Regions from separate parts of the Bacillus sp. GM2 genome, predicted to be linked through region 1. Evidence: riboswitches for the same ligand, from Rfam matches in the RefSeq annotation. Region 1 holds a riboswitch; each other region holds the start of a gene.
The links. Region 1 has a riboswitch for S-adenosylmethionine ahead of metN (methionine ABC transporter ATP-binding protein MetN). Riboswitches for the same ligand answer to the same signal wherever they lie in the genome.
Positions count from the first base shown of each region.

Region 1 (10,035 bases):
ATTGATCCACGAAATGCGGCGGAGAAGCGAGCAATTCGGCGTTGTGACGATGTGCATCGGCGGAGGCATGGGAGCAGCAGGGGTATTCGAATTAGTTTAATCACAAGGGGGATGGAACAATGGAACAAACAAAAGATCATATGAAAAAAGGCGGAGCCTTTCTGATCGAAGAGGTGACGGCTGATCAGCTGTTTACACCGGAAGATTTCACGGATGAACATAAAATGATCGCCAAAACGACTGAAGATTATATTCTCGGAGATGTTTTGCCATACATCGACGAAATTGAAGAGCACAATTTCGAACACTCTGTCAGGCTTCTGAAAAAAGCCGGCGAACTCGGGCTTCTCGGTGCTGACGTTCCTGAGGAGTATGGCGGACTCGGACTTGATAAAATCAGCTCGGCGTTAATCACCGAAAAATTTTCAAGAGCGGGGAGCTTTTCGTTATCGTACGGGGCGCACGTAGGGATCGGCACGCTTCCGATCGTATTTTTCGGAACCGAGGAGCAAAAGAAAAAGTATCTGCCGTCCCTTGCAACAGGGGAAAAATTTGCAGCCTATGCCTTAACAGAGCCGGGCTCCGGATCTGATGCATTAGGGGCAAAAACAACGGCCGTTTTGAATGAGGCGGGAACCCACTATATATTAAACGGTGAAAAGCAATGGATTACAAACTCAGCTTTTGCCGATGTTTTCATCGTCTATGCGAAAATAGACGGCGAACATTTTTCGGCCTTCATTGTGGAAAAAGATTACGCAGGTGTTTCCACAGGGCCTGAAGAGAAAAAGATGGGCATCAAAGGCTCTTCGACCCGCACGCTCATCTTAGACCAGGTTCAAGTTCCGAAAGAAAACCTTTTAGGCGAACCGGGAAAAGGGCATGTCATCGCCTTCAATATTTTAAATATCGGCCGCTATAAGCTCGCTGTCGGGACAATCGGCGCTTCCAAACGGGTCATCGAGCTGTCCGCTTCATACGCCAATCAGCGCCAGCAATTTAAGACGCCGATCTCAAAGTTTAGCTTAATCGGGGAAAAAATCGCCAATATGTCAGCCAAACTTTATGCGATGGAAAGCTCTGTCTATCGTACGGTCGGGCTGTTTGAAGACAAAATGGGCACCTTGAGCGAAGAAGAGCAAAAAGACGGGCGCCAGGTCGCAAAATCGATCGCTGAATATGCAATCGAATGCTCCCTTAACAAAGTATTCGGATCTGAAACGCTTGATTATATCGTTGATGAAGGCGTCCAAATCCATGGCGGTTACGGATTCATGCAGGAATACGAAGTGGAGCGGGCTTACCGCGATTCACGGATCAACCGGATTTTTGAAGGCACAAACGAAATCAATCGTCTCATCGTCCCGGGCACCTACTTGAAAAAAGCGATGAAAGGCGAGCTTCCTCTGTTTGGGAAAGCAAAGGCGCTTCAGGAAGAACTGATGATGCTCATGCCTGAAGAACCAGGTGACGGCGTTCTCGAACAGGAAAAGTATCTGCTGAGAAACGCCAAAAAGACCGCGCTCATGATCGCGGGACTCGCCGCGCAAAAATACGGAAAAGCGCTCGACCATGAGCAGGAAATCCTCGTTAACATCGCCGACATTGTCAGCCAGGTCTACGCGATGGAAGCAGCTATTTTGCGTACTGAAAAAGCCATCCAGGCAACCGGCGAAGACAAAAACGCCCAGAAAATTCTCTATACACAGATTTTTGCGCAGGAAGCTTTTCAGGAAATTGAAAGCCATGCCAAGGAGTCGCTCATTGCGATGGAATCAGGCGATTCGCTGCGCATGATGCTGTCCGCGCTCCGCAAATTGACGCGCTTTACGCCTGTCAACGTCATTGAGAAAAAGCGCCAGGCAGCCAAGGGAGTCTTTGAAGCTGAGAAATATATCGTTTAAACGAAAAGCCCTGCTTTAGGCGGGGCTTTTAAGCTGTTATAGAATCGAGCACGGTTTTAGGTTTTTCATTCGATCTGTGTTAAAATTACCTCGATTAAATGAGAGGGGTGTATGTATGGCTTTGGATTTTTACTGGTATCCGAAATGCGGGACATGCCGCAAAGCGAAAAAATGGCTTGAAGACCACGGCAAAGAAATCAATGGGATACATATCGCAGAACAGCCGCCAAGCAAGGAAAAACTGAAAGAACTCTACGAGAAAAGCGGGCTTGAATTGAAGAAGTTTTTCAACACGAGCGGCCAAAAATACCGCGAACTCGGTTTAAAAGACAAGCTGCAAAGCATGTCTGAAGATGAGCAGCTGGAACTGCTGGCTTCGGACGGTATGCTGATCAAACGCCCGATTACGACAGACGGCAGTAAAGTAACGGTCGGTTTTAAAGAAGATCAGTTTAAGACATACTGGTTATAACACATCAAAATATGATATCTTCAATGTAGGATCGATTAAAACACTTTATGGAGGGGTTAGCATGAGCACACCGAAAGAGTTGCGTTATTCAGAAGAACACGAATGGGTGAAAACAGAAGGAGATAAAGTCAGAATCGGCATTACAGACTTCGCCCAATCCGAACTTGGAGACATCGTATTTGTCGAGCTTCCTGAAGTGGGAGACGAAATCAAAGCGGACGAGCCTTTTGGCAGCGTTGAATCCGTAAAGACCGTTTCTGAGCTGTATGCCCCGATCAACGGAAAAGTGGTCGAAGTGAACGAAGATCTGGAAGACAGCCCTGAATTCGTCAACGAGTCTCCGTATGAAAAGGCATGGATGATTATCGTCGAGCCGTCAGATGCTTCTGAAATCGAAAATCTGATGACAGCCGAGCAATATGAGGACATGATAAAAGAAGACTAAGGATTATTCAGGATAGCCATGTGTCGTTTGGATACTCTATATCAAGAGGGGGTGTCCAAATTGACGCTGAAAAAAGAACGTATTGATATTACAGAACATGTGGAAAGCCGATTGAAAAACGGCGGAATGCAGCTGTACCATGAGAATGAGCTGATCGGCCGAATGACCGGCAAGGATCAATACGAGTTGAAATCTGGATATTCATTCCAAGACGAAAGATTTTACAAAACGGCGGATACCGTAAGCGGTCCGGATGCTAAATATGTAGACTGTGATGACCACCAAGGCTGGTGTTAATCGAGTCAGGCGGTGAATATTCACTGCCTTTTTTTACAAGTAAATCATTAAAGGTGATCATATGCCGGAAAATGAAAAAGTCATGATCGTCGAAGGGAAATCAGATAAGCAAAAAGTGAAGCATGTCATCGAAGAGCCCGTGGACATCATTTGCACAAACGGAACGATCAGCCAGGCAAAACTCGATGAATTCGCCGAGACGCTGTTTGATAAAGACGTTTATATCCTGGTGGATGCCGATGAATCAGGGGAAAAGCTCCGCCGTCAGCTGATGAGGGAGCTCCCCCAAGCTTCGCATCTATACATCGATAGGGTATACAAAGAAGTCGCTTCCGCCCCGAGTCAGCATGTTGCAGAAGTATTATTTCGTTCAAACATCCGGGTACATACAAAATATTTATTATAAAACGTATTGAGGTGCGGTTTAACAGATGCAAGAACTTCAAGAAAAAGAGCTGACACGGCTTGAACATGAGACCTGTCTTCTATATGTATACACGCCGTTCTGCGGAACGTGTCAGCTGGCCGGAAGAATGCTGGAGGTCGTTGATGAAATGATGAAGGACATTCCTTTTTATAAAAACAATCTCAATTACTCCCCGTCATTTGCCAAACAGCAGGAAATAGAAAGCGTCCCGTGTTTTATCCTTTACAAAAAAGGGCGAGTCGTCAAAAAAGAATACGCTTTTCACTCCGTTTCCTACTTATATGATACGATTAAACAAAATGTTGTGGATTAAGGGCGGTTTTGACATATTTCTCGGGAAATAACCAGCAAAAACTTGTCGAGCAATTCCTAAAGGAACTCCTGCAGCAGACAGAGAATCTGTAAGTATGACCAATTTACAGGAGGTTATACAGTTGGAGAAAATGGGATTGATAGAAAGAGAGGGCAAGGCTCTTTTTTTAAAACCTCTATTATCTACAACGGCTTTGCTGATTACGTTTCAAGGAGAGAAAGAAGCTTTTACGTTAGCAATCAACGAAAAAGGGGAAATGGAAAAATATTCTCCTGTAGAAAAAGCTCATTTGACCTTTTTTGGAGAGCAAAGCGAGATTATTGACCTTCTTCATGGCGACATTTCATTGCAGCATCTCGTACAGCGCGGCACTGTTAAAGTAAAAGGCTCTTTTAGAGCTTTATTGAAGCTTGAAGCGATTTTATGGCTGACGGACGGCTTCTTTAAAAACAGCGATCTTTATTCATAGACTTTTTAAAAATTCAAAAAATCGGCACATTCCGTGTATTAGTCAGACAGGGACGGGCGTTTACGCTCGTCTCTTTTCGCCGTAGGACGATTGTCTTACGAAAAATAGTTGACAACTATTTTTTCGCATGATATCCTACTTTAAGAATTCCGATCATAATAATCAAAAAATAAATATATGTTTCTCTTATCCAGAGAGGTGGAGGGAAGTGCCCTATGAAACCCGGCAACCATCAACACGTGTTGAAATGGTGCCAATTCACGCGAAGCGTTATGCTTTGAAAGATGAGAGAAAGGCCCAGACTTTTCCAAAGCCTTTCTGCTCATGTGTGCAGAAAGGCTTTTTTCGTTGATTGATCAGGAATTTAGACAACTATGAGAATTGAGCAAGAAAGCAGGTGATGGCTTTTGATAAATCTTCAAAATGTTTCAAAGATTTATCGGTCAAAGCATGGAGATGTCAATGCTGTCCAAGATGTCACCCTTACGATTAAAAAAGGTGAAATCTTCGGAATTATTGGATATAGCGGAGCCGGAAAAAGCTCCTTGATCCGTCTCTTGAACGGACTTGAACAGCCGACTTCAGGCACGGTTGAAGTAGCCGGCAGAAAAATCAGCGAGATCAAAGGGAAGAAGCTGAGGAAAGCAAGGCAGGAAATCAGCGTGATTTTCCAGCATTTCAACCTGTTATGGTCGAGAACGGTGCGCGACAATATTGCGTTTCCGCTGGAGATCGCCGGTGTCAGCAAAGCAAAACGTCTGGAAAGAGTCGCTGAACTGATTAAGCTTGTCGGTCTTGAAGGCAAGGAAAACGCCTACCCTTCACAGCTGAGCGGAGGCCAAAAGCAGCGCGTCGGCATCGCACGGGCGCTCGCAAACAATCCGAAAGTTCTGTTATGCGATGAAGCGACATCAGCGCTTGATCCGCAGACGACTGATTCGATTCTGGGTCTTCTGTCCGATATCAATGAAAGGCTCGGACTGACCATTGTCCTGATCACTCATGAAATGCATGTCATCAGGAAAATCTGCCACAGAGTGGCCGTCATGGAAAACGGAAAGGTCGTAGAAGAAGGCGATGTACTGAACGTCTTCATCAAGCCGAAGGAAGAAATGACAAAGCGCTTTGTTCAGCAGGTAACAGAACCGGTGGAAACAAAGGAAACGCTGAAGCATTTCCTCGAAGAAACGACATCCGGGCGGACGATCAAGCTCACTTTCGTCGGCGAAGCGGCCGAATCGCCGCTGATCACGCAGATCATTCGGAAGTTCGATGTTGAAGTCAACATCCTTCAAGGCAAAATCTCGCAGACTCAGGACGGTGCATACGGTTCATTGTTCATACATGTCGACGGACGTGAAAACGAGGTCAATGACGTGGTCGATTTCATCAAGAGCCGCCAGGTAGAAGCAGAGGTGATCACGAATGTTTGAAAAACTGTTTCCAAACGTAGATATGGAGCAGCTGTGGGAAGCAACGTATGAAACGATATATATGACAGGAATTTCCCTATTGTTTGCTTTTATCATCGGAGTGATTCTCGGTATGCTGCTGTATTTGACTTCAAAAGGAAACATTTGGCAGAATCGGGTCGTGAACGGTGTCATCTCGGCAATCGTCAATGTGTTCAGGTCTATTCCTTTTATCATATTGATTATTTTGCTGCTCGGTTTCACAAAGTTTTTAATGAACACGATCCTGGGACCGAATGCCGCACTTCCGGCTTTGATTATCGCATCCGCTCCCTTCTATGCCCGCCTGGTTGAAATCGCTTTGCGCGAAGTTGATAAGGGCGTGATTGAAGCGGCGAAATCGATGGGAGCCAAAACATCGACGATCATATTTAAAGTGCTCCTGCCCGAATCGATGCCGGCCTTGATCTCTGGCATTACGGTTACGGCGATTGCACTGATCGGTTCGACGGCGATGGCCGGAGCAATCGGGTCAGGCGGACTCGGGAACCTTGCCTATGTAAACGGTTTTCAGATGAACAATCCCGATATTATACTGATCGCCACTATTTTCATCTTAGCTATTGTGTTCATCATCCAGTTTATCGGGGATTTTATAACAAATAAATTAGACAAACGTTAGGGAGGACATCAACATGAAAAAAGGTTTATTAACAGCTTTATTCATCATTTTTGCAGGCGTTTTGGCCGCTTGCGGATCTTCCAGCAGCGAAGGGGATAAAGACAGCAAAGTCATCACAGTCGGAGCGACGCCGACGCCTCACGCTGAAATCCTTGAAGAAGCAAAGCCGCTTTTGAAAGAAAAAGGCTATGAGCTTAAAATCAAAAATTTCACGGACTACAAACTGATCAACAAAGCGCTTGCAACGAAAGATCTCGATGCGAACTATTTCCAGCACGTCCCGTATCTTGAACAGGAAATGAAAGAAAATAAAGATTATGATCTTGTTAACGTCGGCGCGGTACACCTTGAGCCATTCGGCATTTACTCTAAAAAGTATAAATCTTTAAAAGACCTTCCTGACGGTGCAAAAATTATTATGAGCAACAACGCAGCTGAACAGGGCCGCATGCTTGCAATGCTTGAAAATGCCGGACTGATCAAGCTGAAATCAGGCATTGAAAAAGTGGATGCGACAGTAAAAGACATTGCAGAAAACAAGAAAAACCTCAAAATCAAAAATGATGTGGCGCCTGAAATGACAGCAAAAGCATACGAAGCCAATGAAGCTGACGCAGTGTTCATCAATGTGAACTACGCGATCCAAAACAAGCTGAATCCGAAAACTGATTCAATCGAACTTGAGTCTCCAAAAGACAATCCTTACGCTAACATCATCGCCGTCCGAAAAGGCGACGAAGATTCTGACAAAGTGAAAGCTCTGATGGACGTATTGCGCTCTGATGACATCAAAAAGTTCATCGACAAAAAATATGAAGGCTCTGTCATTTCTGTTTCTGAGTAAATGAAAGAACACCCCGGTTTCAAAGAAAACCGGGGTTTTTTCGCGTATTTTTTGAAAAGAGGCTCATAATAAAAAAAGACTACCAACTGAAAATGGAGGAACAAAACGTGAATCAGCATGAATCAGAAAGCATTATCGAATCTGCACTGCATGAATATAAAGCAGGGATCGGCATCTTTTCCGAAAAAATGCCCGGAATTGCCGCCAAATACAACGAATTTACCGAGGAATGCTTTAAAAAAGGCGCGCTCAGCGAAAAGGATAAGCAGCTGATCGCACTGGGCATCAGTGTGAATACTCAGGATGAATATTGCATTATTTATCATATCAAGGGCTGCCTGGATTGCGGAGCGTCGGAGGAAGAAATTCTTGAAGCAGTCGGCGTAACTGCGGCATTTGGCGGAGGCGCGGCCATGAGCCAAGCTGTCACACTCGTTCTGCAGGCGATGGAAGAATTCCAGCAAATGAAGCATTGATTTTTCGTCCGTGAAAGCATATTGAAAGCACACACATTTTTGCAGAGTTTGTATATAACTGGTACTATGTAAGAAAATCTCTGAAAGGATGATTCATTATTTGTTCAAGCCAAGATCAGCTTGACCTTGAATTCACGGCCGAAATGGAAAAAGCGATGCACAAGTCGCATGGAATGGGGTACGAAGAGTACAGCAGAAGCCATGTGAACCGGCTTGAAGTTGAGAAAAGACGTGAAAAGCAGTATCAAAAAAGCAAGCAGATCGTATCAGACTTACCCATGATCGGATAAAACGCGAGGGGGGCGGATGTGTCGATCCGTCCTTCTCCATGTTCTTAAAAGCCGCTTGACCATAATTAAAGGAAAAGGTAAAATTTAAATATGAATACATGATCATATACTGATTTAAGAGGGGGATTTAAAATGGCTCATTCTCACGGACATACAGGTCACAGCCACCATGGCAGCCGATCAGCAAATCAAAAAGCGCTGTTCATCAGCTTCGGTTTGATTTTTACTTTTATGATAATTGAAGTGATAGGCGGGATATTGACGAACAGCCTCGCTTTGTTGTCAGATGCGGGACATATGCTCAGCGACGCTGCAGCGCTTGGATTCAGCCTCTTGGCGTTTAAAATTGGGGAAAAGGCTGCAACTGCGAGCAAAACATTCGGCTACAGGCGCTTTGAAATTTTGGCTGCGTTTATCAATGGGATCACCTTGCTTTTGATTTCACTTTATATTTTTTGGGAAGCGTACAACCGCTTTTTCAGCCCGCCGGAAGTCGCCGGCAGTGGCATGCTCGCAATTGCAACGGTTGGTCTGTTCATCAACATTGCTGCAGCCTGGATATTAATGAAAGGCGACACAAGCGGGAATTTAAACATGCGGAGCGCTTTATTGCACGTCATCGGCGATATGCTGGGATCTTTCGGCGCGATTATCGCAGGCCTCCTCATGATTTTCTTCAATTGGAATATCGCCGATCCAATCGCAAGCACCGCCGTCGCGGCTTTGGTTCTTGTTAGCGGGTGGCGGGTGACGAAAGACTCGGTGCACATATTAATGGAAGGAAAACCGAAAGACATTGATGCGGAAGCGCTTAAAAACGGCTTGCTTTCCATTCCGTCAGTAAAGGAGGTTCACGATCTCCACATTTGGTCGATCTCATCTGATATGCCGTCATTAAGCTGCCATATCGTGGCAGACGAAAACAGTGACAGGGATAGAATCTTAAAACAAGTATCAAAATATCTAAGGAAAGAATGCAACGTGGAGCATGTGACGGTCCAAATAGAAGGGGAGCGCTGTTCCCGTCATGAATCGTGCAGCCTGGGATCAAATCGTTCCCGCTCGTAATTCGCGCTGTTTGTCGATAGCTTGTTGATTGCAAGGTGCGCATCTCTCGTCCGGGAAGTTTTCTTACCCCAATCTCTTTAAGAACAAAACGTTTTTTGTTAAACTTGAGAACATGTACACGAAAAGATAGGAAGACTATTGTTGTATTCACTTTTCATTTGTTATAAAATTAGAATGAGAATAAATTGAGAATGATGATTATATATATTGGAGGTATATTTCATGGCTGCTTCGACATTAACAATCAAAGATCTTCACGTTGAGATTGAAGGAAAAGAGATTTTAAAAGGTGTAAACCTTGAAATAAAAGGCGGGGAATTCCACGCTGTAATGGGACCGAACGGAACGGGTAAATCAACTTTATCCGCGGCGATTATGGGTCATCCTAAATACGAAGTAACAAAAGGAAGCATCACGCTTGACGGCAAGGACGTTCTGGAAATGGAAGTGGACGAGCGCGCTCAGGCCGGCCTGTTTTTGGCTATGCAGTATCCGAGTGAAATCAGCGGTGTTACAAACGCCGATTTTCTCCGTTCAGCGATCAACGCGCGCAGAGAAGAAGGCGACGAGATTTCTTTAATGAAATTCATCCGCAAAATGGACGAAAACATGGAATTTCTTGAAATGGACCCTGATATGGCGCAGCGCTACCTGAACGAAGGTTTCTCAGGCGGTGAGAAAAAACGCAACGAAATTCTTCAGCTGATGATGATCGAACCGAAAATCGCGATTCTTGACGAAATCGATTCAGGTTTGGATATCGACGCCCTTAAAGTCGTTTCAAAAGGAATCAACAAAATGCGCGGCGAGGACTTCGGCTGCCTGATCATCACGCACTATCAGCGCCTCTTGAACTACATTACGCCTGACCACGTGCACGTCATGATGCAGGGCCGCGTTGTGAAATCCGGCGGACCTGAGCTGGCGCAGCGCCTT
Region 1 covers NZ_JBRKSZ010000007.1:180,746-190,780, forward strand. The annotation lists gene ACVC9U_RS01685 (acetyl-CoA C-acetyltransferase) at 1-100, shown strand, start outside; gene ACVC9U_RS01690 (acyl-CoA dehydrogenase family protein) at 120-1,904, shown strand; gene ACVC9U_RS01695 (arsenate reductase family protein) at 2,020-2,376, shown strand; gene gcvH (glycine cleavage system protein GcvH) at 2,438-2,821, shown strand; gene ACVC9U_RS01705 (YusG family protein) at 2,882-3,118, shown strand; gene ACVC9U_RS01710 (toprim domain-containing protein) at 3,180-3,524, shown strand; gene ACVC9U_RS01715 (thioredoxin family protein) at 3,550-3,858, shown strand; gene ACVC9U_RS01720 (SCP2 sterol-binding domain-containing protein) at 3,980-4,327, shown strand; SAM riboswitch class I at 4,511-4,618, shown strand; gene metN (methionine ABC transporter ATP-binding protein MetN) at 4,735-5,760, shown strand; gene ACVC9U_RS01730 (methionine ABC transporter permease) at 5,753-6,421, shown strand; gene metQ (methionine ABC transporter substrate-binding lipoprotein MetQ) at 6,435-7,265, shown strand; gene ACVC9U_RS01740 (carboxymuconolactone decarboxylase family protein) at 7,358-7,741, shown strand; gene ACVC9U_RS01745 (YuzK family famiily protein) at 7,885-8,031, shown strand; gene ACVC9U_RS01750 (cation diffusion facilitator family transporter) at 8,164-9,099, shown strand; gene sufC (Fe-S cluster assembly ATPase SufC) at 9,322-10,035, shown strand, end outside.

Region 2 (10,035 bases), 1.7 Mb from region 1:
GCTCCTCCGCAAACATCTGGAAGGCGGCTTTATCGACCAAGTCGAGCAAATCGGCATGGACAGAATGATGGTCTTTCATATCAGGAGCCGGAACGAAATCGGCGACACGCTGACAAGAAAGCTGATGGTCGAAATCATGGGCAGGCACAGCAACATCGTGTTAACAGACGGAGAAAAAGACGTCATCATCGACAGTTTGAAGCATCTGTCACCTGCGATGAACAGCTACCGCACCGTGCTCCCGGGATACGATTACATTCTCCCTCCCGCGCAGAACAAATTGTCTCCGCTTGAAGCGGAGACTGAAGATATTCTCCGCCATCTGAATTTCCAGGAAGGCAAACTTGACAGGCAGATCGTCGATACCTTCTCCGGCGTCTCGCCTCTGTTTGCGAAGGAAGCCGTCTTTCGCGCGGGTCTAGCCAACAGGGCGACACTGCCAAACGTCTTGACGGAGATGTTCAGCGAAATCAAAAGCCGGCGTTTTCAGCCCCAGCTTGTCACCACAGAAGACGGAAAAGAATATTTTTACCTTCTTGAGCTGACCCATATAAAAGGAGACAACAGGCCCTTTCATACGCTGAGCGAACTTCTTGACCGCTACTATTTCGGAAAAGCGGAGCGTGACCGCGTCAAACAGCAGGCTCACGATTTAGAGCGTTTCGCGGCAAACGAAAAGAAAAAGAACGAAAATAAAATCAAAAAGCTGAAAAAAACGCTTGAGCAGTCCGAACACGCGCAAGACTATCAGCTGTACGGAGAGCTGTTGACAGCGAACCTGTACCAGCTGAAAAAAGGGGACAAAGAGGCGAAGGTCATCAACTACTATGATGAAAACGGCGGAGAAATCACGATTCCGCTCAATCCTAATAAAACGCCTTCTGAAAATGCACAAAGCTATTTTACAAAATATCAAAAAGCGAAAAATTCGGTAGAAGTCGTGAAGGAGCAGATCAAATTGGCAGAAGAGGAAATCGCTTATTTCGACCAGCTGATTCAGCAGCTTTCATCTGCCTCACCGAAAGATATAACCGAAATTCGCGAAGAGCTCGCCGAAGGAAAATACTTGCGGGCCAAGCAGCAAGGGGGCCAGAAGAAACAGAAAAAACAGGCGCCGACGCTCGAAGCATATGAGTCCAGCTCAGGAGAAACGATTCTCGTCGGCAAAAACAACAAGCAGAACGAATATTTAACGATGAAGCTTGCCGCCCGCGACCACATCTGGCTTCACACAAAAGATATTCCGGGGTCGCACGTCGTCATTCAATCGACCGATCCGGACGAGCAAACCATTCTGGAAGCGGCGCAGATCGCTGCATATTACAGCAAAGCGAAAAACTCCGCTTCGGTTCCCGTCGACTATACAAAAATACGCCACGTCAAAAAACCGAATGGCGCAAAACCGGGGTTTGTCACCTACGACAGCCAGCAAACCGTTTTTGTAACACCTGATGAAGACTTGATCATCAAGCTGAAAAAATAATAATGCCAAAAGCCTGAACCTCAAGGGTTCAGGCCTCTTCTTTTTCGGAAAAGCTCGTCGATCTCTTGGACGAGCTCATCATCGATCAAATCATCGATCTGTCCGGCCAGCCTGATCGTGTGGCGCGGGCTGGCTCCGTTTGTTGAGACGGATATGGTTATGTTTCCTCTGTTGATTATTTTTGGAACATATACATTTCCCAGCTCCGCTTCACTCGCAACATTGACGAGCTGCTCAGGAGCTGCCGATGCGGCTAGACGCTTGTTTGCCTCATGGTCATCGGTCGCAAGAATGATCAGAAATGCATTCTTGAAATCACCGGGTTCCGCCTTTTTCTTCTTCCATTCGATGCCGTGTTCGTTAATCAATCCGAGCATCTCTTCTGATGCTTCAGGGCTGATGACGGTCGCGGATGCACCTTCTGCCAGCACCGTTTTCAGCCGCCGCGCCGCAATCTTCCCCCCGCCCGCAATGACTGCGGCTTTGCCTTTCATGTTAATGTGCAGCGGCAGCATCTGATGCTCCTGTAAAATCAAAGCGGCCGGCTTTGTTGATAACCGCTTCCTCTACGCGGTGCAAAAAGGCGTTTTTTACATGGGGGTGGAAGCCGAGGTAATCCGTCAGCACGACATTCGGATTCGTTTCTTTCAGCTTTGCGGTTTCCCTTTCAATCTCGTTCATCAGCATACCGGTGAACAGCAGATACGGAACGATGAATGTCGTTTTTCCGTCCCGTTCTTTAAGCTGTTTAAACACATCCAGGTAGTGCGGCTCACAGGCTGTCATAAAGCAGGGAATGACCTCATCCACTGGTGTGAGGTCTCTCAGCCGTTCGCAAATATCATAAACATCCCGTTTGACATCCGGATCAGAGCTTCCCCTTCCGATCAACACGACTCTTGCATGTTCATATGGCGTCCCCGTTTCTTCGATCCTTGTAAAAACCGCTTTGACGACTTCCTGATCGACGCCGATCGGCTTTCCGTAAGCGACGCTGACGGAAGGGTACTGTGAGGAAGCACGGGCAAGCTCTTCAGGGATGTCCCTTTTGGCATGCGCGGCTGTCAAGAGGAGAAGCGGCACGGCCGCGATATGCGTCGCCCCCTTTTCCACACACGCTTTAAAGCCGGTTTCGATATCCGGTGCCGCCAATTCCAAAAAAGATATTTCCTGAATGGGGGCGGACATGTTTTCTTTGCAGCTCTCCAAAAAAGCGGCTGCTTCTGTTTGGGCTCTTTTCAGACGGCTTCCATGGCCGATATATAAAATCGCTTGTTTCATATTAAAGCGCCTCGCTTAATGCCGGATCTTTCAGCTCAGGTTCAAACCAGCTTAACTGCGAGCTGAATTGAACGACATCCCCGATGACAATCAGGCTCGGGTTTTCAATCTTTTCGCTTTCGACTGTACCGGCAAGCGTTTCAACCGTGCAAAGCACCGTTTTTTGTTTGTCTGTCGTTCCCCAATGGATGAAAGCGGCTGGCGTTGACGGGTCTCTGCCGTTTTCGATCAGAAGCCTTTCAATTTGCTTCACGTTTTTAATCCCCATATAAATGACAAGCGTATCGATCCCTGTGGCTAACGCTTTCCACTTCTCTTCAAAGTTTTCTTCTTTTTGATAATGGCCTGTCACGAAAGCAACGTTTGAACTCGCTTCCCGGTGTGTCACCGGAATGCCCGCATAAGCAGCGGCAGCTATTCCCGAGGTGATTCCCGGCACGATTTCAAAAGCAACCCCGTGCTCAGCGAGGGTTTGCGCTTCCTCGCCGCCTCTGCCGAATACGAAAGGATCGCCGCCTTTCAGCCTGACAACGGTTTTCCCTTTTTTCGCATACTTGACGAGAAAATGATTGATCGTTTCCTGTTTCATCATGTGGTAGTCCGGAAGCTTTCCGCAGTAGATGAGATCCGCTCCCTCCTTGGCGTGCTGTAAAATCTGTTTATTCACAAGCCTGTCATACAAAATGACATCGGCTGTCTGGATGGCTTTTAAAGCTTTGATCGTCAGTAAATCGGGGTCTCCAGGACCTGCCCCAACGATATATACTTTCCCCATCTTAGATCTCCCCCGATCTGATCAACGTCTTCTTCAATTCATTATAAATCATAAAGAAAGCGTTTGGTGCCTGAAAATATCACAAAAACCAAACGTTTTCTTTATGAAATAGGAAAGTGCATGTGCAGCACTTTCCTATTACCCGCATTTTATTTCGTTTGATCTTTCACGTATTGGACGAGCTGATTTTTGCACTCTTCCCGGTTATGTGCGCCTGTATCAAGGACAAGCTCAGGCGTTTCAGGCTCTTCATAAGGCGAATCGATCCCCGTGAAAAATGGAATTTCTCCGTTTCTCGCTTTTTTGTACAAGCCTTTCGGGTCGCGCTCCTCGCACGTCGCCAAATCGCATTTCACATAGACCTCGTGAAACTCATCTTCCTCGACGAGCTGTCTGACAAGCCCTCGGTCTTCTTTAAAAGGGGAAATGAACGCCGTAATGACGATCGTCCCCTGTTCGACAAAGAGCTTCGCGACCTCGCCGATCCGGCGGATGTTTTCCTTCCGGTCTTCATCGGAAAACCCGAGGTCCTTGTTCAGCCCGTGCCTGACGTTGTCGCCGTCGAGCACCGTGACCTGGTAGCCTTGTTCAAACAACTCACGCGCTGCAGCGTTGGCAATCGTTGATTTTCCTGAACCGCTCAAGCCCGTCAGCCAAACGATCGAGCTTTTATGTTTATTTTTCTCATGATATTCCCGTTTTGTAATGGACGCTTCATGCCAGACAATACCTTTATTTACCAAGAGATGCTCCCCCTTAAGAAACCCCGGCCGTTAAGCCTTTGATTAATGTTTGAATGACTTCTGGACGGCTGAATGTGCTCGGCGGGAACTCGCCGTTTCTCAGCATGCCCCTCACCTTTGTGCCGGACAAAATGACATGATGTTCTTTGCTGTGAGGGCACGTTTTCGCCGTCGCCATTGAACCGCAGACATTGCAGTAGAAGCTGTGTTCGAATTTCAGCGGCGTAATGCCGATCTCTTCCGGTGCGAACTGATCGAACAGCTCCTGCGCTTCATATGTGCCGTAGTAATCGCCGACTCCGGCATGGTCTCTTCCGACGATAAAGTGCGTGCATCCGTAGTTCTTTCTGACAAGCGCATGGAAGATCGCTTCCTTCGGCCCCGCATAGCGCATCGCCGCCGGAAAAACGCCGAGAAAGACGCGGTCTTTCGGATAGTAGCCGTCAAGCAGCACCTGATAGCTTTCCATGCGGACATCAGCCGGAATATCGTCTGATTTTGTTTCCCCGACGAGCGGATTGAGGAAAAGGCCGTCTACCGTCTCGAGCGCCGTTTTTTGAATGTATTCGTGCGCTCTGTGAACCGGATTTCTCGTCTGGAATCCGACAATCGTTTTCCAGCCGAGTTCTGCGAATTTTTTTCTTGTTTCCAGAGGTTCGAATGTGTGCGCCGGGAATTGCTTGACGCTCCGTTTAATGAGAGTGATCGGCCCGCCCACATAAACGCTGCCGCGGTCAAACAATTTTTTGACGCCCGGATGTTCGAGTTCGTCGGTTTTATAGATATTGACGGCTTCCGTTTTCTTGTCCGGCGTATAGATATCTTCGATCTCAATGACGCCGTAGGTTTCCCCATTATAGGTAAGGCGGACGGTGTCACCCGCTTTTAAGCTTAAAGCTTTTTGCTCGTCAACAGGCAGAGTGATCGGAAGCGTCCATACTTCGCCGCTTGATAGTCTCATATTTTCGAAAACGGACAGATAGTCTTTCTCTGTCATAAAGCCTTGGAGCGGGCTGTACGCACCGATTCCGATCAGCTCCAAATCTGAAAAAGCCATTACATCAAGCTCAATTTCATGTGCGATGTGTTGAAAATCGTATGCTTCATTGACGCGGTTAACCAATACACCGCCGTGTGGTGCTAAACTCATAAACTTGTTTCCCCCTACTTTGTGTTTAAATTCCTCCGCCTTGTTCATGGACGGAGCTGTGCTCTTTTTTGACCGCTCTCATCAGGCTGATCGTTCCGACAGATGCCAGCAGAACGCTTGTGACAACAATAAGAGCGTAGTAGTCTCCTTTTAATAAAAGGCTGACCAGCATATAAGATAGGCTTAATGAAAGGAACGGCGAGACGACCCATACTTTCAGCATCGTTTTGACCACTTGTTTATGAAAGACGTTGCCGCCGTTTTTTGCCATTCCCATCCCTATAATAGAAGATGATGTGACTTGCGCAAGCGGAACCGGTAAACCGAAAATTGAACTGGTAATGACAAGCCCGGCCCCCGTTCCGGAAAGGATGATTCCCTCTCCTTTTGAAAACCTCGTAATCTTTTTGCCGTTTGTTTCAAGAACGCGCCTGCCCAGTAAAAGGGCGCCCAGCGCGACAAACAGCCCGCCGTAGAGCGTTCCTTCCCCGACTGTCAAAACATGCGCCGCCACCAGAGGTCCGACAGCATTTGCGACATTGTTCATGCCTGCTGAGAAGGCTTCAAAAAACCCGGTGATCAACAGAATCACCGCCAAAACCTTTGCTTTCTTTCCCGAGGCTGGACGTTTGATCGTTTTTTTCATGATGTTTGCCACCGCAAATGTAAATGTAAAAGCGACGATTGGTACAACGACCCAAAATGAGACGATGATAAGCAAAGATTTCACATACAAAACCTGGTAAGCGACACCTACTCCGACAACAGATCCGACCGTCACTTCACTTGTCGAAAGCGGGATGCCGAGTACATTTGCGATAAAGAGCGACAGTGCCGCCGATCCGATAATAATGCAGACGATTTCAAGCGAAATCACCCGTTCGGGAATGATGCCTGAGCTGATCGTTTTCACGACGTTTCCTCCGCCGATGACAGCGCCCGAGAGAACGCCTGCTGCACAGATTATTAGTGCGTGAAACTTCTTTTTGACGGCTTCAGATCCATAGGCGATTCCCATTGAAGCAGCTGCACCGCTCGCTCCGATATTCATCGCAAAAAACATGCTAAATAAAATGGCGGCAAGTTCCATGACTCATCTCCTTACTCGTGTAATCCACATTCTGTTTTAGCCGATCCGTTCCAGCGGCCTGATCGAAGATCATCCATTGTGAAGGCCGGAGAGGTGCACGGAGCGCAGCCGATGCTCGGGTAGCCTTGATCATGAAGCGGATTGTACGGGAGATCGTGCTTTGTCACATATCTCCAAATATCCTTCCACGTCCAATGAATGAGCGGACAAACTTTGATAGACTTGAATTTTTCGTCTTTGTTCAAAAAGTTCGTTTTGCTCCGCCCGGGCGATTGCTCGCGGCGCAGGCCCGACAGCCACGCCGGGTAGCCTGAAAGCGTCTCGCGGAGAGGAATGACCTTCCTCATTTCACAGCAGGAATTCGGAGCGGTCTTCCATAGTTCGTCCCCATATTCTTTCGCCTGCTCTTCGACGGTAAGCTCCGGTGTTTTCATGATAATCTGAAGGCCTGGATATCGTTCTTTGACAGCGTCGATCGTTTCATACGTTTCTTTAAAATGAAGTCCCGTATCAAGAAAAACGATGACCGCATCTTTTTTCACCTTATAAATCAAATCGATCAGGACGATTCCCTCAATTCCGAAGCTGCACGCATATACAAGCTGATTTCCGTAATGTCCGTACGCCCATTTCAAGACGGACAGCGCTCCTTTATAAGAGTCATCTTCCTGAAAAGAGATATTCGGTTCCTCCCATGTGCTGTAAGTAAAAATTTTCGGTTCCCCCTTTTTTCGCCAACAAAAAAACGGCTTCCAGCAGAAAAAAACTGTGAAAACCGCCTCTAGTTTGTCTAGTCAGCTATTTCAATCTTATTTTTTCATTTTTTTCGATTTGAATGACTTTGCCGTCCTGAACAACGAATGTGATCGATCCGTAATTCATGTCTTTCAGCATGTCTTTCATTTTGATGATCACCTTTTCAAGCTGTTCATCTGTCTTCACTTCTAGCTCCTCCTCTGCCCCTAAAAATTAAAATCTTTCTTCCAAATTTGAAAGAAAGACGAGGAACTCCGCTATTCCTTATCTCTCAAAATGAGGGCATTTTGCTGGAAGTAGCACCTTACGCTTCACACGCAGGTTGCCGGGTTTCATCGGACCAGTCCCTCCACCGCTCTTGATAAGTTTGCTTTTGTTATTTTAAAATTTTAGCACAATTCGAACAAAAGTCAACCCGACTTTTTTTATAGGATTAATAAAAAATAAAAATAATCCGTTTTTACTATTTTTAAATCTGTAAAAAGACGCAAAAAAGCCGTTCTCCCATTAGGAGAATACGGCTTTTTTCATTAGTCCATCCAAGACTTGCTTTCAGGGTCTGTCTTCCATTCTTTCAGTTTGGCGGCATCCTGTTCGCTGATATATCCGCCGGCAAGCGCAGCCTCTGTCAATGTATCGTAATCAGTCAGCGTGCGGTATTCAACGCCCGCTTCGCTGAAGGCGGCGGCGGCTTTAGGAAGTCCGTAAGTGAAAATGGCGGCGACACCGAGCACTTCGCATCCCGCTTCTGTGAGAGCGGCTGCCGCTTCAAGGACGCTTCCTCCCGTTGAAATTAAATCTTCAATCACAACAACTTTCTGTCCTTTTACAACGGCGCCTTCAATTTGGTTTCCTTTGCCGTGCGCCTTCGGTTTGCTTCTGACGTAGCACATCGGCAGGCTCAGCCTGTCGGCGGCAAGCGCGGCATGGGGGATTCCCGCAGTTGCCGTACCGGCGATCATTTCGGCTCCGGGAAACTTGTCTTGAATCAGTCCGGCAAGCCCTGAAGCTATATCATCCCTTACTTCCGGATATGAAAGCGTCAAACGATTGTCGCAGTAGATGGGCGACAGGATGCCGCTCGCCCATGTAAACGGCTCGTTCGGGCGCAGGAAAACCGCTTTGATTCTTAATAAATGGTTTGCAATGTCTGTTTTCATGCCTTCGTTCCCTCCCACTCATGTCCTATTCTTCTGTAGGCTGACACAGGATCTTCCGCCTGGGTAATCGAACGGCCGACAACGATCGCCGACACGCCTTTTTCCCTTGCGTAGCCAGGCGTCGCCACCCGGACCTGGTCGTTGTTTTTGTCATCCGCCATGCGAATTCCGGGTGTCACGGTCAGAAAATCTAAAGACGCGGCCCGGTAAATGTGTTCGGCTTCATGGACGGAGCAGACGACTCCGTCAAGTCCGCTTTTTTCAGCCAGCTGGCTGTAGTGAACAACTGTATCGAGAAGCGGCGTTTCAATCAGCAGCTCATGCTGAAGCATTTCAGAAGAGGTGCTTGTCAGCTGGGTCACAGCAATTAATAAAGGGCGTTTCCGGCCTGCCGGAGTCCCCGCTTCAAGGCCTTCAAGCGCCGACTCCATCATTTGCTTTCCGCCTGCTGCGTGCACATTGACAAGGCTGACGCCAAACCCCGCCAGCCTTTTCATCGCCTTGTATACGGTCGTTGGAATGTCGTGGCATTTTAGATCGAGGAAAATGCGGCAGCCGCGCTCCTGCAACTTTTCAAGGATGGCCGGCCCTTCCTGATAAAAAAGCTCCATGCCCACCTTCACGAAAAGCTCTTCTCCATGAAACCGGTCCAAAAACGCATATGTTTCCTGTGCTGATGCAAAATCAAGCGCGATGATGGGCGGCGTATGTTTCATCCTTCCAGCTCCTTCCGATACACTCGTTCAACGAACGGTATCCGTATTTTTCTAAAACGCGCGGCAAGTCGGCGATGATTTCGGGACAAACAAACGGATTAACAAAGTTTGCCGTACCGACGGCGACTGCGCTCGCACCCGCCAGCAAAAACTCAAGCACATCTTCCGCTGACTGGACACCGCCCATGCCGATGATCGGAATGCTGACTTTCTGGCTGACTTCATGCACCATTCTGATGGCCACCGGTTTAACGGCAGGGCCTGATAATCCGCCGGTTTTGTTCGCCAAGATCGGCTTTCCCGTTTTTAAGTCGAGCCGCATCCCGATCAGCGTGTTGATCATCGTCAAACCGTCCGCTCCCGCTTCTTCTATGGCAAGAGCGATGTCGGTAATGTTCGCGACATTCGGCGACAGCTTCACATAGACGGGAACGCTCGCAACCTCTTTCACCGCTTTCGTCAGCTCACTGGCCATTTCCGGCTGCGTACCGAAGGCGATACCTCCCGTTTTCACGTTAGGGCAGGAAATATTCAGCTCGAGCGCATGAACGTTCGGCGCTTTGCTGATTTCTTCAGCCACTTCAACATAATCGTCGATCTGCGAGCCGGCGACATTGGCGATAATCGGTGTATCGAACTGTTCGAGCCACGGCAATTCGCGTTCCATGACAGCCTCTAATCCCGGATTTTGCAGACCGATGGCATTTAGCATGCCGGCTTGTGTCTCGGCGACGCGCGGCGTCGGATTCCCGAAGCGCGGTTCGCTCGTCGTCGCTTTAATCATGATCGCACCGAGACGTGAAAGATCGTAAAAGCTCGCAAATTCTCTCCCGAATCCGAAGCAGCCTGAAGCCGGCATGATCGGATTTTTTAATTGAAGG
Region 2 covers NZ_JBRKSZ010000007.1:1,895,876-1,905,910, forward strand. The annotation lists gene ACVC9U_RS10610 (Rqc2 family fibronectin-binding protein) at 1-1,483, shown strand, start outside; gene ACVC9U_RS10615 (precorrin-2 dehydrogenase/sirohydrochlorin ferrochelatase family protein) at 1,504-1,998, opposite strand; gene ACVC9U_RS10620 (sirohydrochlorin chelatase) at 1,979-2,764, opposite strand; gene cobA (uroporphyrinogen-III C-methyltransferase) at 2,766-3,539, opposite strand; gene cysC (adenylyl-sulfate kinase) at 3,689-4,282, opposite strand; gene sat (sulfate adenylyltransferase) at 4,296-5,432, opposite strand; gene ACVC9U_RS10640 (inorganic phosphate transporter) at 5,458-6,522, opposite strand; gene ACVC9U_RS10645 (phosphoadenylyl-sulfate reductase) at 6,534-7,235, opposite strand; gene ACVC9U_RS10650 (YezD family protein) at 7,321-7,437, opposite strand; SAM riboswitch class I at 7,540-7,646, opposite strand; gene pyrE (orotate phosphoribosyltransferase) at 7,809-8,438, opposite strand; gene pyrF (orotidine-5'-phosphate decarboxylase) at 8,435-9,154, opposite strand; gene ACVC9U_RS10665 (dihydroorotate dehydrogenase) at 9,123-10,035, opposite strand, start outside.
Region 2: another riboswitch for S-adenosylmethionine. It lies ahead of ACVC9U_RS10650 (YezD family protein); the one in region 1 lies ahead of metN (methionine ABC transporter ATP-binding protein MetN).

Region 3 (10,035 bases), 1.9 Mb from region 1:
AGTCCCTTTTCGCCATGATTTTGAAACAATTTAAGAAACACCCTAAAGTTCCTATCACGCAACACCGATATTAACGATAGAAAAGTTAGTTAAAGGAATTGGTGAAAAAATGGACAAAACATCGTTAATTGGAATCATCTTAGCTATCATCGGAGTAGGTGTCGGCATGGTCATGAAAGGTGTCAGCCCTTCCGTTCTCGTCAATCCCGCGGCATGGCTGATCATCCTTGTCGGGACAATCGCAGCAGTTGTGATCGCTTTTCCAATCCGCGAGATCAAAAAAGTTCCCAAACTCTTCGGCATCTTGTTCAAAGAGAAGAAGATGATCGAAATCAACGAATTGATCCCGATGTTTTCCGAGTGGGCGCAAATCGCAAGACGCGAAGGACTTCTCGCTTTGGAAGCAAATTTAAATGAGATCGATGATGAATTTTTGAAAAACGGCATGAGCATGGCAGTAGACGGCCAAAGTGCCGAATTTATCAGGGACGTTTTAACTGAAGAAGTTGAAGCAATGGAAGAAAGGCATCAAGTCGGAGCGGGCATTTTTACCCAGGCGGGCACATACGCGCCGACACTCGGCGTTTTGGGCGCTGTTGTCGGACTGATCGCCGCGCTTGCGGATATGAGCGACACCGAAGCGCTTGGACATGCGATCAGCGCCGCTTTTGTCGCGACCCTTCTCGGGATCTTCACCGGATATGTACTATGGCATCCTTTTGCCAATAAATTAAAGCGGAAATCCAAACAGGAAGTCAAAGTCCGCGAAGTCATGATTGAAGGCATCCTTTCGATCTTGGAAGGCCAGGCGCCAAAAGTCATTGAACAAAAGCTTTTGATGTACGTCTCTCCAAGCGAACGCTCCAGCATCGTCATCCCAGAAGGAGACAAAGGAGACAGCAGCAATGGCTAGAAAAAAGAAGCACAAAAAAGACCATGAAGAACACGTGGATGAGTCTTGGCTCATCCCATATGCCGATCTGCTGACACTGCTATTGGCCTTGTTCATCGTACTGTTTGCCATGAGCTCGATCGACGCCAAGAAGTTCGATATGCTGTCTAAATCATTCAATGCCGTATTTACCGGCGGAACAGGAATGATGGATTATTCCAGCTTCACCGAGCCGAAAAATAGCACAACCGAAGATGGAAAAAGCCCTGACCAAGCAAAAGATCTCTCTCAAGATCAAAAAGAAAAAGACAAGCAGTCGCTGAAAAAAATTCAGGAGCAGGTCAACCGGTTTATTAAAGAGAAAAATCTTGAAAAACAGGTCAATACGAAGCTGACAGACGAAGGCCTCCTTCTTTCCATCGAGGATAATATCTTTTTTGATTCCGGAAAAGCGGAGATCCGCCAGCAGGACATTCCGCTGGCCAAGGAAGTATCCGACCTTCTCGTCTTGAATCCGCCCCGCAATATCGTAATCAGCGGACATACGGACAATGTGCCGATTCGAAATTCTCAATTTAAATCAAATTGGCATTTAAGTGTGATGCGGGCTGTTAATTTCATGGGGCTTTTAATCGAAAATCCCAAGCTTGACGCCAAAATATTCAGTGCGAAAGGCTACGGGGAATTTAAACCGATCGCTTCAAATGACACCGAAGAAGGAAGAAGGAAAAACAGACGTGTTGAAATCCTCATCCTGCCGATCGGCCAGGAAAACCTGAATAAAAAAGAATAGGAAGCTGCCTTTTGGCAGCTTCCTTATTCTTTGCCCTTATAAATATTTCTTGCGTTCAGTCCGACTTTTTTCAGCATTTCGATGCAGGCTTCTTTCTCCTCATCGCTTAACACGCTGATCATGTGGTGAAGCTCTTCTGCATGACCCGGAAAAATCTTCTCCAGGAGCTTGGTGCCTTTATCTGTAATTTGCGCGTAGGTCACCCTGCGGTCGGTCGCACAGGCTCTTCTCGCGATCAGCTCCTTTTGCTCAAGCTTGTCAACCACATATGTAATACTCCCGCTCGCCAGAAGAATCTTATCCCCTATTTGCTGAAGGGGCTGATCCCCTTTATGATAGAGGAGTTCTAAAACGGCAAACTCGGTTGGATTCAGACCATGATGATGAATATGTTTATTCATATGATCATTAATGGATCTGTACGCTCGAGATAATACAATAAATAATTTCAAGGACTGTTCCTGTTCTCTATTACTCATATCTCTCATCTCCAAAGAAACAACTACAGGAAAACATTAATAAACTATGAGGAAAATGTCAACTGTTAACATTCAAACCATGTTATGATGAGTAGGAATCGAACATCAAATAGATATATCCGGAAATTCCCCGGTATTGTGTCCTATTTTCACGGTATTGGTTATCTTTTCTATAAATCGGCTCTCACTAGTGATATAATACCCCTATTCCTGTATCGATTGGGAGAGAGTAAAAATATGCGCAATTTGAAAAATCTATGGAAGAAAGTCAGGCTTTATTTGATCTTGGTGATGATCCCCGCCTTCATTATAAGCTTTTTTGTATACGAACAAGAACGAGAAAATATCACTGAAAAGCACCGTCAGACTGCGACTCTCATGCTCAATATTCACCGCAACCAAATCAACTACCTGATCGGCGAAACAGAAGCAAGGCTCAGCTCCCTTGCCACGGCCCTCAACCACCCTGTTAATGAGCAGCATATCAAACGAATCCTGACGGAAACGTATAAAAAAGAACCGCGTTTTTCGGCTTTATACCTTTTAAATAAAGACGGCGATGTCATGGTGAGCACGTCCCCCGTCAAAGAAAAAAAGAAGGTTTCGTACAAGAGCATTCTGCAAAAAGCGGAAAAATCAAAAAAATCCGTGATCACAGACGATATACATACAGTGTCGGACAGGCTGGAGCTGAATATTTTTACTCCTGTCTATGACAGCGAAGGCAGAACGACAAATTTTCTGCTGGCTTCGATCCGCGTCGATTATCTGAAAAATATCATGAACGTCCTGAGCCCTGAGCTTTATATCAAAATTCTCAATCAGAAGAATCAGATTGTCTTTACGGCAGGCCATTCTCCTCCTGAGAAGCCGGACGGCGGCACCGTCGACGCTTTTTTGGATCAGATCGACTGGAAGCTTGAAGTTTATCCGGAACCGGTCCAGCTTGATGAAATCGTTCACAGTCTTCTGCTGTCATTTTTAAGTATTTTCATTCTGCTGAATATTATGTTCCTCATGCTCCAGTATGTGCTGCTGAAGCGGCGGACCAAGCAGGAGCGCGCCCAAAATGAAGCGCAGAAGCTCGAATTAATCGGCACCCTTGCAGCGAGCACCGCTCATGAAATCAGAAACCCGCTGACAGGTATCAGCGGCTTTATCCAGCTCCTGCAAAAAAAATATCAATCAAAAGAAGATCAAATGTATTTCTCAATCATCGACCAGGAAATCCGGAGGATCAACCAGATTGTCAGCGAGTTTCTCGTGCTCGGAAAGCCGACGGCAGAGCAGTGGCAGCTTAACGCCATGAACGAAATGATTGACGAAATCATGCCGATTATTCATTCTGAGGCAAATTTATATAATGTGGAAGTGGAATTTCAAGACTGCGGAGAAGACCCGGCTTATGTGTATTGTAAAAAAGATCATATTAAGCAGGTTGTCTTGAACGTCGCCAAAAATGCTCTTGAATCGATGAAAAACGGCGGAAAGCTGCTCATTCAAATCGAACATCATCAAGAGAAGGCGCAAATTATTGTGAAGGATATCGGAGAAGGCATTCCAAAAGAACTGATGGAGAGTATTTTCCAGCCTTTTGTCACGTCAAAGGAAAAAGGAACCGGACTCGGCCTTGTCGTGTGCAAGCGCATCATTTCCATGTACGGGGGAACCATTCAGATCGAAAGCGAACAGCATAAAGGAACGACTGTAACGATTACGCTGCCGACTTCAAAGGAACAGGTTGACTGAGGCTTCCCCGTTCCTGCAAAGAGCCTGCCTTCCACGGCAGCTCTTTTTCGTTCAGTCACTATGCCGTATATTTTTCAACGGTCAGACAGTCGATGCAGCCTAAAAAATCCTGAAGCAGATTGTCAGACGCGTTTTCATTCATAGACAGTTTTTGATATTCATAAATTAATTGATCCAGCTCCTGGCTCCGCCTGATCGTTTCATCCCCTGTAAATCCATAGATTTCAGCGGCTTCAACCATCATTTGCCGCTTCTTGCTGATAGAAACGAGCAATGCTTCTTTTTCAACATAACTTTGCATACGCTTCACCCCTTACCGACATATCGTTTCTTAGAACCATCCAGATTTTGCGTACTTGAGCATTATTACAGATTATACTTATTTTGTAAACCTATTTTTCAAAAAATTATTTTGAAATCGAGTATAATAGATTTGTGGAATTAAAGGTGTAATACCCATCGATGAAATACGGCAAACACCTTTAAAAGAGTTCATGCGGATAGAAGGAGGTCTAAATGATGAAAAAACCAGTGTCAAGGCTCCGAACCATCTTTGCCGTGAAAGAAGCCTATTCAGGCCTCTTATTGTTTTTCAAGGCATTTAGAGCCTGGAGAAAGGGAGACTTCCCCTTATTCCCGAAAAAAACGATTTTACTGGCCGCGCTGGCATTGATTTATGTGCTGTCTCCGGTCGATTTGATTCCCGATGTTCTCGCAGGTGTCGGCTGGCTTGATGACGCGGCTGTGCTCGCTTTTCTATTCAGGCAAATCACTAAAGAGCTGGACGGATTTGAAATACATCTAACGGAAGGAATACACGGCAATGGCAAACAATAATATTCTCGGTATCAATCATCTCTTGTTTTCGGTCTCTGACCTGTCCGTCTCTATTTCATTCTATGAAAAGGTGTTTGATGCGAAGTGGCTCGTAAAGGCCGAGAAAACCGCTTATTTTGACCTGAACGGCATCTGGCTCGCATTAAACGAAGAGAAAGACATTAAGAGACAGGAAATCCACGACTCTTACACCCATATCGCCTTTTCGATTCAACAGGAAGATTTGCCGTTCTGGGAAAAGAAATTACGCGATTTAGGTGTAAACGTGCTAAAGGGCAGAAAACGGCATGAAGGCGACAAAGATTCAATTTATTTCTCAGATCCGGACGGCCATAAGTTCGAGCTTCACACCGGCTCTGTGTTTGACCGTCTTCAATACTATCAAAATGAAAAACAGCATCTCTCCTTTCATGAAGGCCACATCAAGGCCCTTTATGACAGAAACAAATAAAAAAGCGTCCACGCGGACGCTTTTTCATTATCGGCTCACACTCTCTTTCTCATAAATCGGCACCCATCCCTCTGTCGTCACAAAGATTCTGACAGCCACGACTTTTCGGTCTTCCTGAAGCGTGAAATAATGGCGGGTGTTTTCAGGAACGGAGATCAAATCTCCCGGATTTAAGAGGACATCAAAAAATGTGCCGTCTTTTCCTTCGATCGCAAAGATGCCGTGGCCGCTGACGATAAATCTGACTTCATCGTCTGTATGATGATGTTCCTGTTTGAAATTTTTCAAGAGCTCATCGAGTTTCGGATTTTGGTCGGAAAGCGAGATGACATCGCTCGCTTTATAGCCGCGGCGTTTTGAAATGTCTTTTATTTCAGCGGCAAAGACGTCTAAAATCTCCTGTTTCTCTTCATCGGTCAAATCGAATTTTTCTTTTAAGCCGGCCGGCAGCTTTGTGATATCCCACTTTTCATAAATGACCTCCTGCCCTTTTAGAAATTGTTCCACTTCTTCCTGCTTTTCAATAGTCGTGTTTTGTTCATCATGGATCCGAATTGTCGCCATGCTTTCTCCCCCTTTTTAATTAAACGTGGTAAACCTGCAAAGCTTTCAGTTTTAAATGCCAGCTGAACAGAAATTCATACGCTTCAAGCATCCGCTTTGTCTCAAATGCCGTTTTTCCCCAGACGGTAATGCCGTGGCTGCGAATCAGCACTGCGCCTGAATCACCTGAAAGGTGTCCGGCAAAATCCGCCGCCAAATCCGGAATATGAGCGCTGTTTTCGATAATCGGGATCGTAACCTCCGCATTTTCCTCCCAAAGACCGAGCGCCTTTATGATTTCCTGGCCTCTGAATGTCACTTGCTTTTCTTTTGCGTAAAGCTCTGAGATGACATTGTTGTCAATCGTATGGACGTGAAGACAGCAGCCTGCGTTTGTATTTTGATAGACACAGGTGTGCAGCAGCGTCTCTGCCGACGGTTTCAGCGCATGTCCGGTCTCCGCCGGCCTCCCCTCTTCGTCCGCCAGCAGAAAATCCTCCGCGGACGCTTTTCGCTTATCTTTTCCGCTTGCTGTGATGAGAAATCGCAGCGGGTCTTCTGATACTTTGATTGACAGATTGCCGCTTGTCGCCGGGAACCAATCCCTTTCCGCAAGCTCTTTTTTTACCTCGGCAAGTTCGTGCCGTTTTTGCTCAGGATCCATTCTTTCACCTCCGCGGTCTCTTCAAGTATTCGCTTTACATCGTGGAAATCGCCGAATCCCGCATGCTTCAGGCCGAGCCCCTCACATTCCCGCAGTAAATAATCGCGCGCGATGCACAAGTCGGAACATTTGGCAGCTTCAACATCTGTAACAGAGTCCCCGATCATGACAATAAAATCGTCCCGGCCTTTCAGCCGGCGGATGATGGAAGGCTTGCAGCAGCCGCATTCATTTCCGCAGCCGCCGTCACACGGATACGGCCAGCGGATCTCGATATTGCGTCCTGAGAAGCCGGCCTCATTGCAGTAAATACGTTCCTTTTCGACAATTCCTTCAAGCAGAGGATAGACGAAAAAATCCATCCCTCCGCTCACGACGTAAAACGGAAGACCCTTCTCATCCAGAAAAGAGACCAATTCCTTAAACCCGGGGCGGATCTCGGCTTGTTTCAGTACATATGCCGTAATGTCTTCTTTCAGGCTTGTCGGCAGCAATTGAAACATTCTGCCGACTCCGTCCTTAATCGATATGTCCTTGGACAGAACCCCGTCTTTTAAAGCGAGCCACTCTTCTGGAGCGAATTGTTTCATAATGCTGATGATGTTGTCGTTTGTTGTGATGGTTCCGTCAAAATCGCAAATGATAAGCGGCTGCCTCATACAGAAACCTCAACCCTTCCCCATTTTTCAAGGGCGAGCTTCAAATCGGGAGAACGCTTTGCTTTTTCTTCGACAGGCTCCGCTTCCAGGACGGCATCAATGATCGCCCGAAACGCTCTTCCTCCTCCTGCCGCTCCGTTTGGATGACCGTGAATCCCCCCGCCTGCGTTGATGATATGGTCAATGCCGAAGTCTTTCATCAAGAGCGGGACCATGCCGGGGTGAATACCGGCCGACGGGACGGCGAATGTCGGTTTAAAAACGTCTTCCTTCGTGCATTCATCGTATATGGCAAGCGCATCCCGCTTCGGCAGAGCAACGCCTCCGTACGGTGAAGGGAACAGGCTGAAATCAGCACCCGCATACCGGTTCAGCTTGCCGAGCAAGAGCGAATGGGAAAAACCGTAATGCGGCGACGAAGTGAGTGCGCCGCTTACTGCCGGGTGCGCCATGATCGGCAGCGGGATGTCGTCGTCTTCCGCAAGGCTTTGCAAAACATCGAGCCCGTAGGCGAACACATTCAGCAGCAAAACATCGGCTCCGAGCTCGGCCGCTTTTCTCGCCTTCGATTTCAGCTCCATTGTCCTGCCCGTCAGGTTGACGGCATACAGCGTTTTGCGCCCTGTTTCTTCAAAAGCTGCCTCAAGCACTTTCTTTCCTTCCGTGATTCGTTTTTCAAAGGGTGCACTGCCTGTTTCGAATAAGATTTCATCGTCCTTGATCAAATCCACTCCGCCGAGCGCCTGGTGCCTGAGCTGTTCCTTCAAGTCTTCCATATCGCGGCCGATGACGCCTTTAAAAATGCTCATCAGCAGCGGCCTTTCAAATTCGCCGATTTTTTTCCGGATCCCGTATATGCCGAATTTCGGACCAGGCAATGATTGTTTAAAAGACTGTGAAAACTCCAAATCCGCCAATTTAATTTTTCCGTCAAGAGACAGCTTTCCAAAAACGGACGTCAGCACAGCGGGAATGTCGCTTGTAAAATTGGCTTCCGGATAAGCGATGGTGACTGTTGCCTGTTTTTCCCCCCGCGCGCTTTCTGTTTCTTCGACCTTGACGACGCGTCCTTTATGCTTTTTCAGCTGTTCCTGCTTTAAGAGCGGCAGATCTGTCCACGACCCGACCGTCAGTCCGATCGCGATTTGCTCGGCCCGCTTTTCTGCGTCACACCCTTGATCTGTCAAAACATATGTTGCCAAAAGTTCACTCATTCTGTAGCTCCTTCCTGCTTCATGCATATAAAAAAACCTCTTTTGCTGCTTTAGCTAAAAGAGGTTTCGCATTTCAGGTTCGAATCCTTATCTCTCAGCGTCAGCTGCAAGAATTAGCACCGTGCTTAAAAAGTCGGTTGCCGGGCTTCATCGGGCTTGTCCCTCTGCCTGCTCTTGATAAGAATATTGATTTTATAAATTATTTTGAATTATCCCATCGTTTCTCCCGGTTGTCAATGACTGTCGCCGGTCTTTTTGAATATATTCAGCCTGGCAATACGCGAAGCCGCTTCCCGGAGCCGCTCTTCGCTTGTCAAGAGGCCGACTCTCACATACCCTTCTCCGTGTTTGCCAAAGCCGATCCCGGGCGCTGTGACGACATTCGCTTTTTCGAGAAGCAGATCGGAAAAAGCCTCGGATGTATACCCGGCAGGGACAGGCATCCAGGCGAAAAAAGAACCTTGCGGAGCATCCGCGTGCCAGCCGATTTCACGGACCGCACGAATCCATACATCCCGCCTTTTTTCGTAGCGCTCATTTTGCTCCTTGACACACGCTTGGTCTGATAGAAGCGCGGCTGCCGCGGCGTCTTGGACCGCTTTAAAAAGGCTGACATACATATGGTCCTGATAAAGGTTCAGCGCTTCGATCACAGAGGCGTTGCCAACTGCAAACCCAACCCGCCATCCAGCCATATTATACGTTTTGGAAAGCGTGTAAATTTCGATTCCTGTGTCTTTTGCCCCCTCCGTTTCGAGAAAGCTGACAGGCCTCTTGCCGTCGTAGCCAATCGCACCGTAGGCAAAATCGTGGATGACGCAAATCCCGTTCGACTTGGCAAACCGGACAGTCTCTTCGAAAAAAACAGGTGTGGCTTGGGCACCGGTTGGATTGTTCGGATAATTTAAATACATGAGCTTCGCTTTTTCTTTCACTTCCTTCGGAATCCGGCTGTAGTCAGGCAGAAACTGATTGTCCGCTGTAAGCGGCATCGTTTCCATGTTCGCTCTTGCCAGTTCAACGCCCGACCAGTAGTCGGGATAGCCGGGATCGGGAACGAGCACGGCATCCCCCGGATTTAACAAACATTGCGGAAGCTCGACAAGACCGGCTTTTCCGCCGAACAATACAGCGACTTCACGTTCGGGATCGAGCTCTACGCCGTATTCCCTTTGATAGAACGCGGCTGCCGCCTCCTTGAGTGAACGGCTGCCGCGAAAGGAGGAATACTGATGGTTTTCAGGGTTGCGGACGGCTTGTGCCATTGTATCAACGATGTGATCCGGTGTCGGCTGATCGGGATTTCCCTGACCGAGATTGATGACATCATGGCCGGCGGCGATTTTTTCATTCACCTTTTTCACCAAGGAAGCGAAAAACTGCTCAGGCAGCTGTTTCAACACATCTGAAAGCTCAAATTTCATACGATTCACCCGCTTTTGAAAAATTCTTGAAATGATAGTCCATCATCATATATTGTTAAATGTAAAATGTAAAGAAAAAAATGAGGTGATCCAGATTGAAGCTGACAATTTCATGCCTGCAATTCGATATCGCATACGGCAATCCTTCTGAAAATTTTAAAAAAGCGGAGCAGCTGATCGAACAGGAAAGCCGAAATGCGGATGTCCTTCTCCTTCCCGAGCTGTGGACCACGGGTTATGATTTAAAAAATCTCGGCTCCATCGCAGATGAAGAAGGCAGGCAAACGAAGAAATGGCTGCAGGAAACGGCAAAAGCAAACCGTGTCTATA
Region 3 covers NZ_JBRKSZ010000007.1:2,099,344-2,109,378, forward strand. The annotation lists gene motA (flagellar motor stator protein MotA) at 110-913, shown strand; gene motB (flagellar motor protein MotB) at 906-1,685, shown strand; gene mhqR (MarR family transcriptional regulator MhqR) at 1,709-2,164, opposite strand; gene ACVC9U_RS11665 (PAS domain-containing sensor histidine kinase) at 2,402-3,913, shown strand; gene ACVC9U_RS11670 (aspartyl-phosphate phosphatase Spo0E family protein) at 3,972-4,214, opposite strand; gene ACVC9U_RS11675 (YkvA family protein) at 4,433-4,750, shown strand; gene fosB (metallothiol transferase FosB) at 4,737-5,201, shown strand; gene ACVC9U_RS11685 (1,2-dihydroxy-3-keto-5-methylthiopentene dioxygenase) at 5,229-5,765, opposite strand; gene ACVC9U_RS11690 (methylthioribulose 1-phosphate dehydratase) at 5,785-6,408, opposite strand; gene mtnX (2-hydroxy-3-keto-5-methylthiopentenyl-1-phosphate phosphatase) at 6,369-7,067, opposite strand; gene mtnW (2,3-diketo-5-methylthiopentyl-1-phosphate enolase) at 7,064-8,281, opposite strand; SAM riboswitch class I at 8,366-8,465, opposite strand; gene ACVC9U_RS11705 (pyridoxal phosphate-dependent aminotransferase) at 8,515-9,705, opposite strand; gene ACVC9U_RS11710 (carbon-nitrogen family hydrolase) at 9,801-10,035, shown strand, end outside.
Region 3: another riboswitch for S-adenosylmethionine. It lies ahead of mtnW (2,3-diketo-5-methylthiopentyl-1-phosphate enolase); the one in region 1 lies ahead of metN (methionine ABC transporter ATP-binding protein MetN).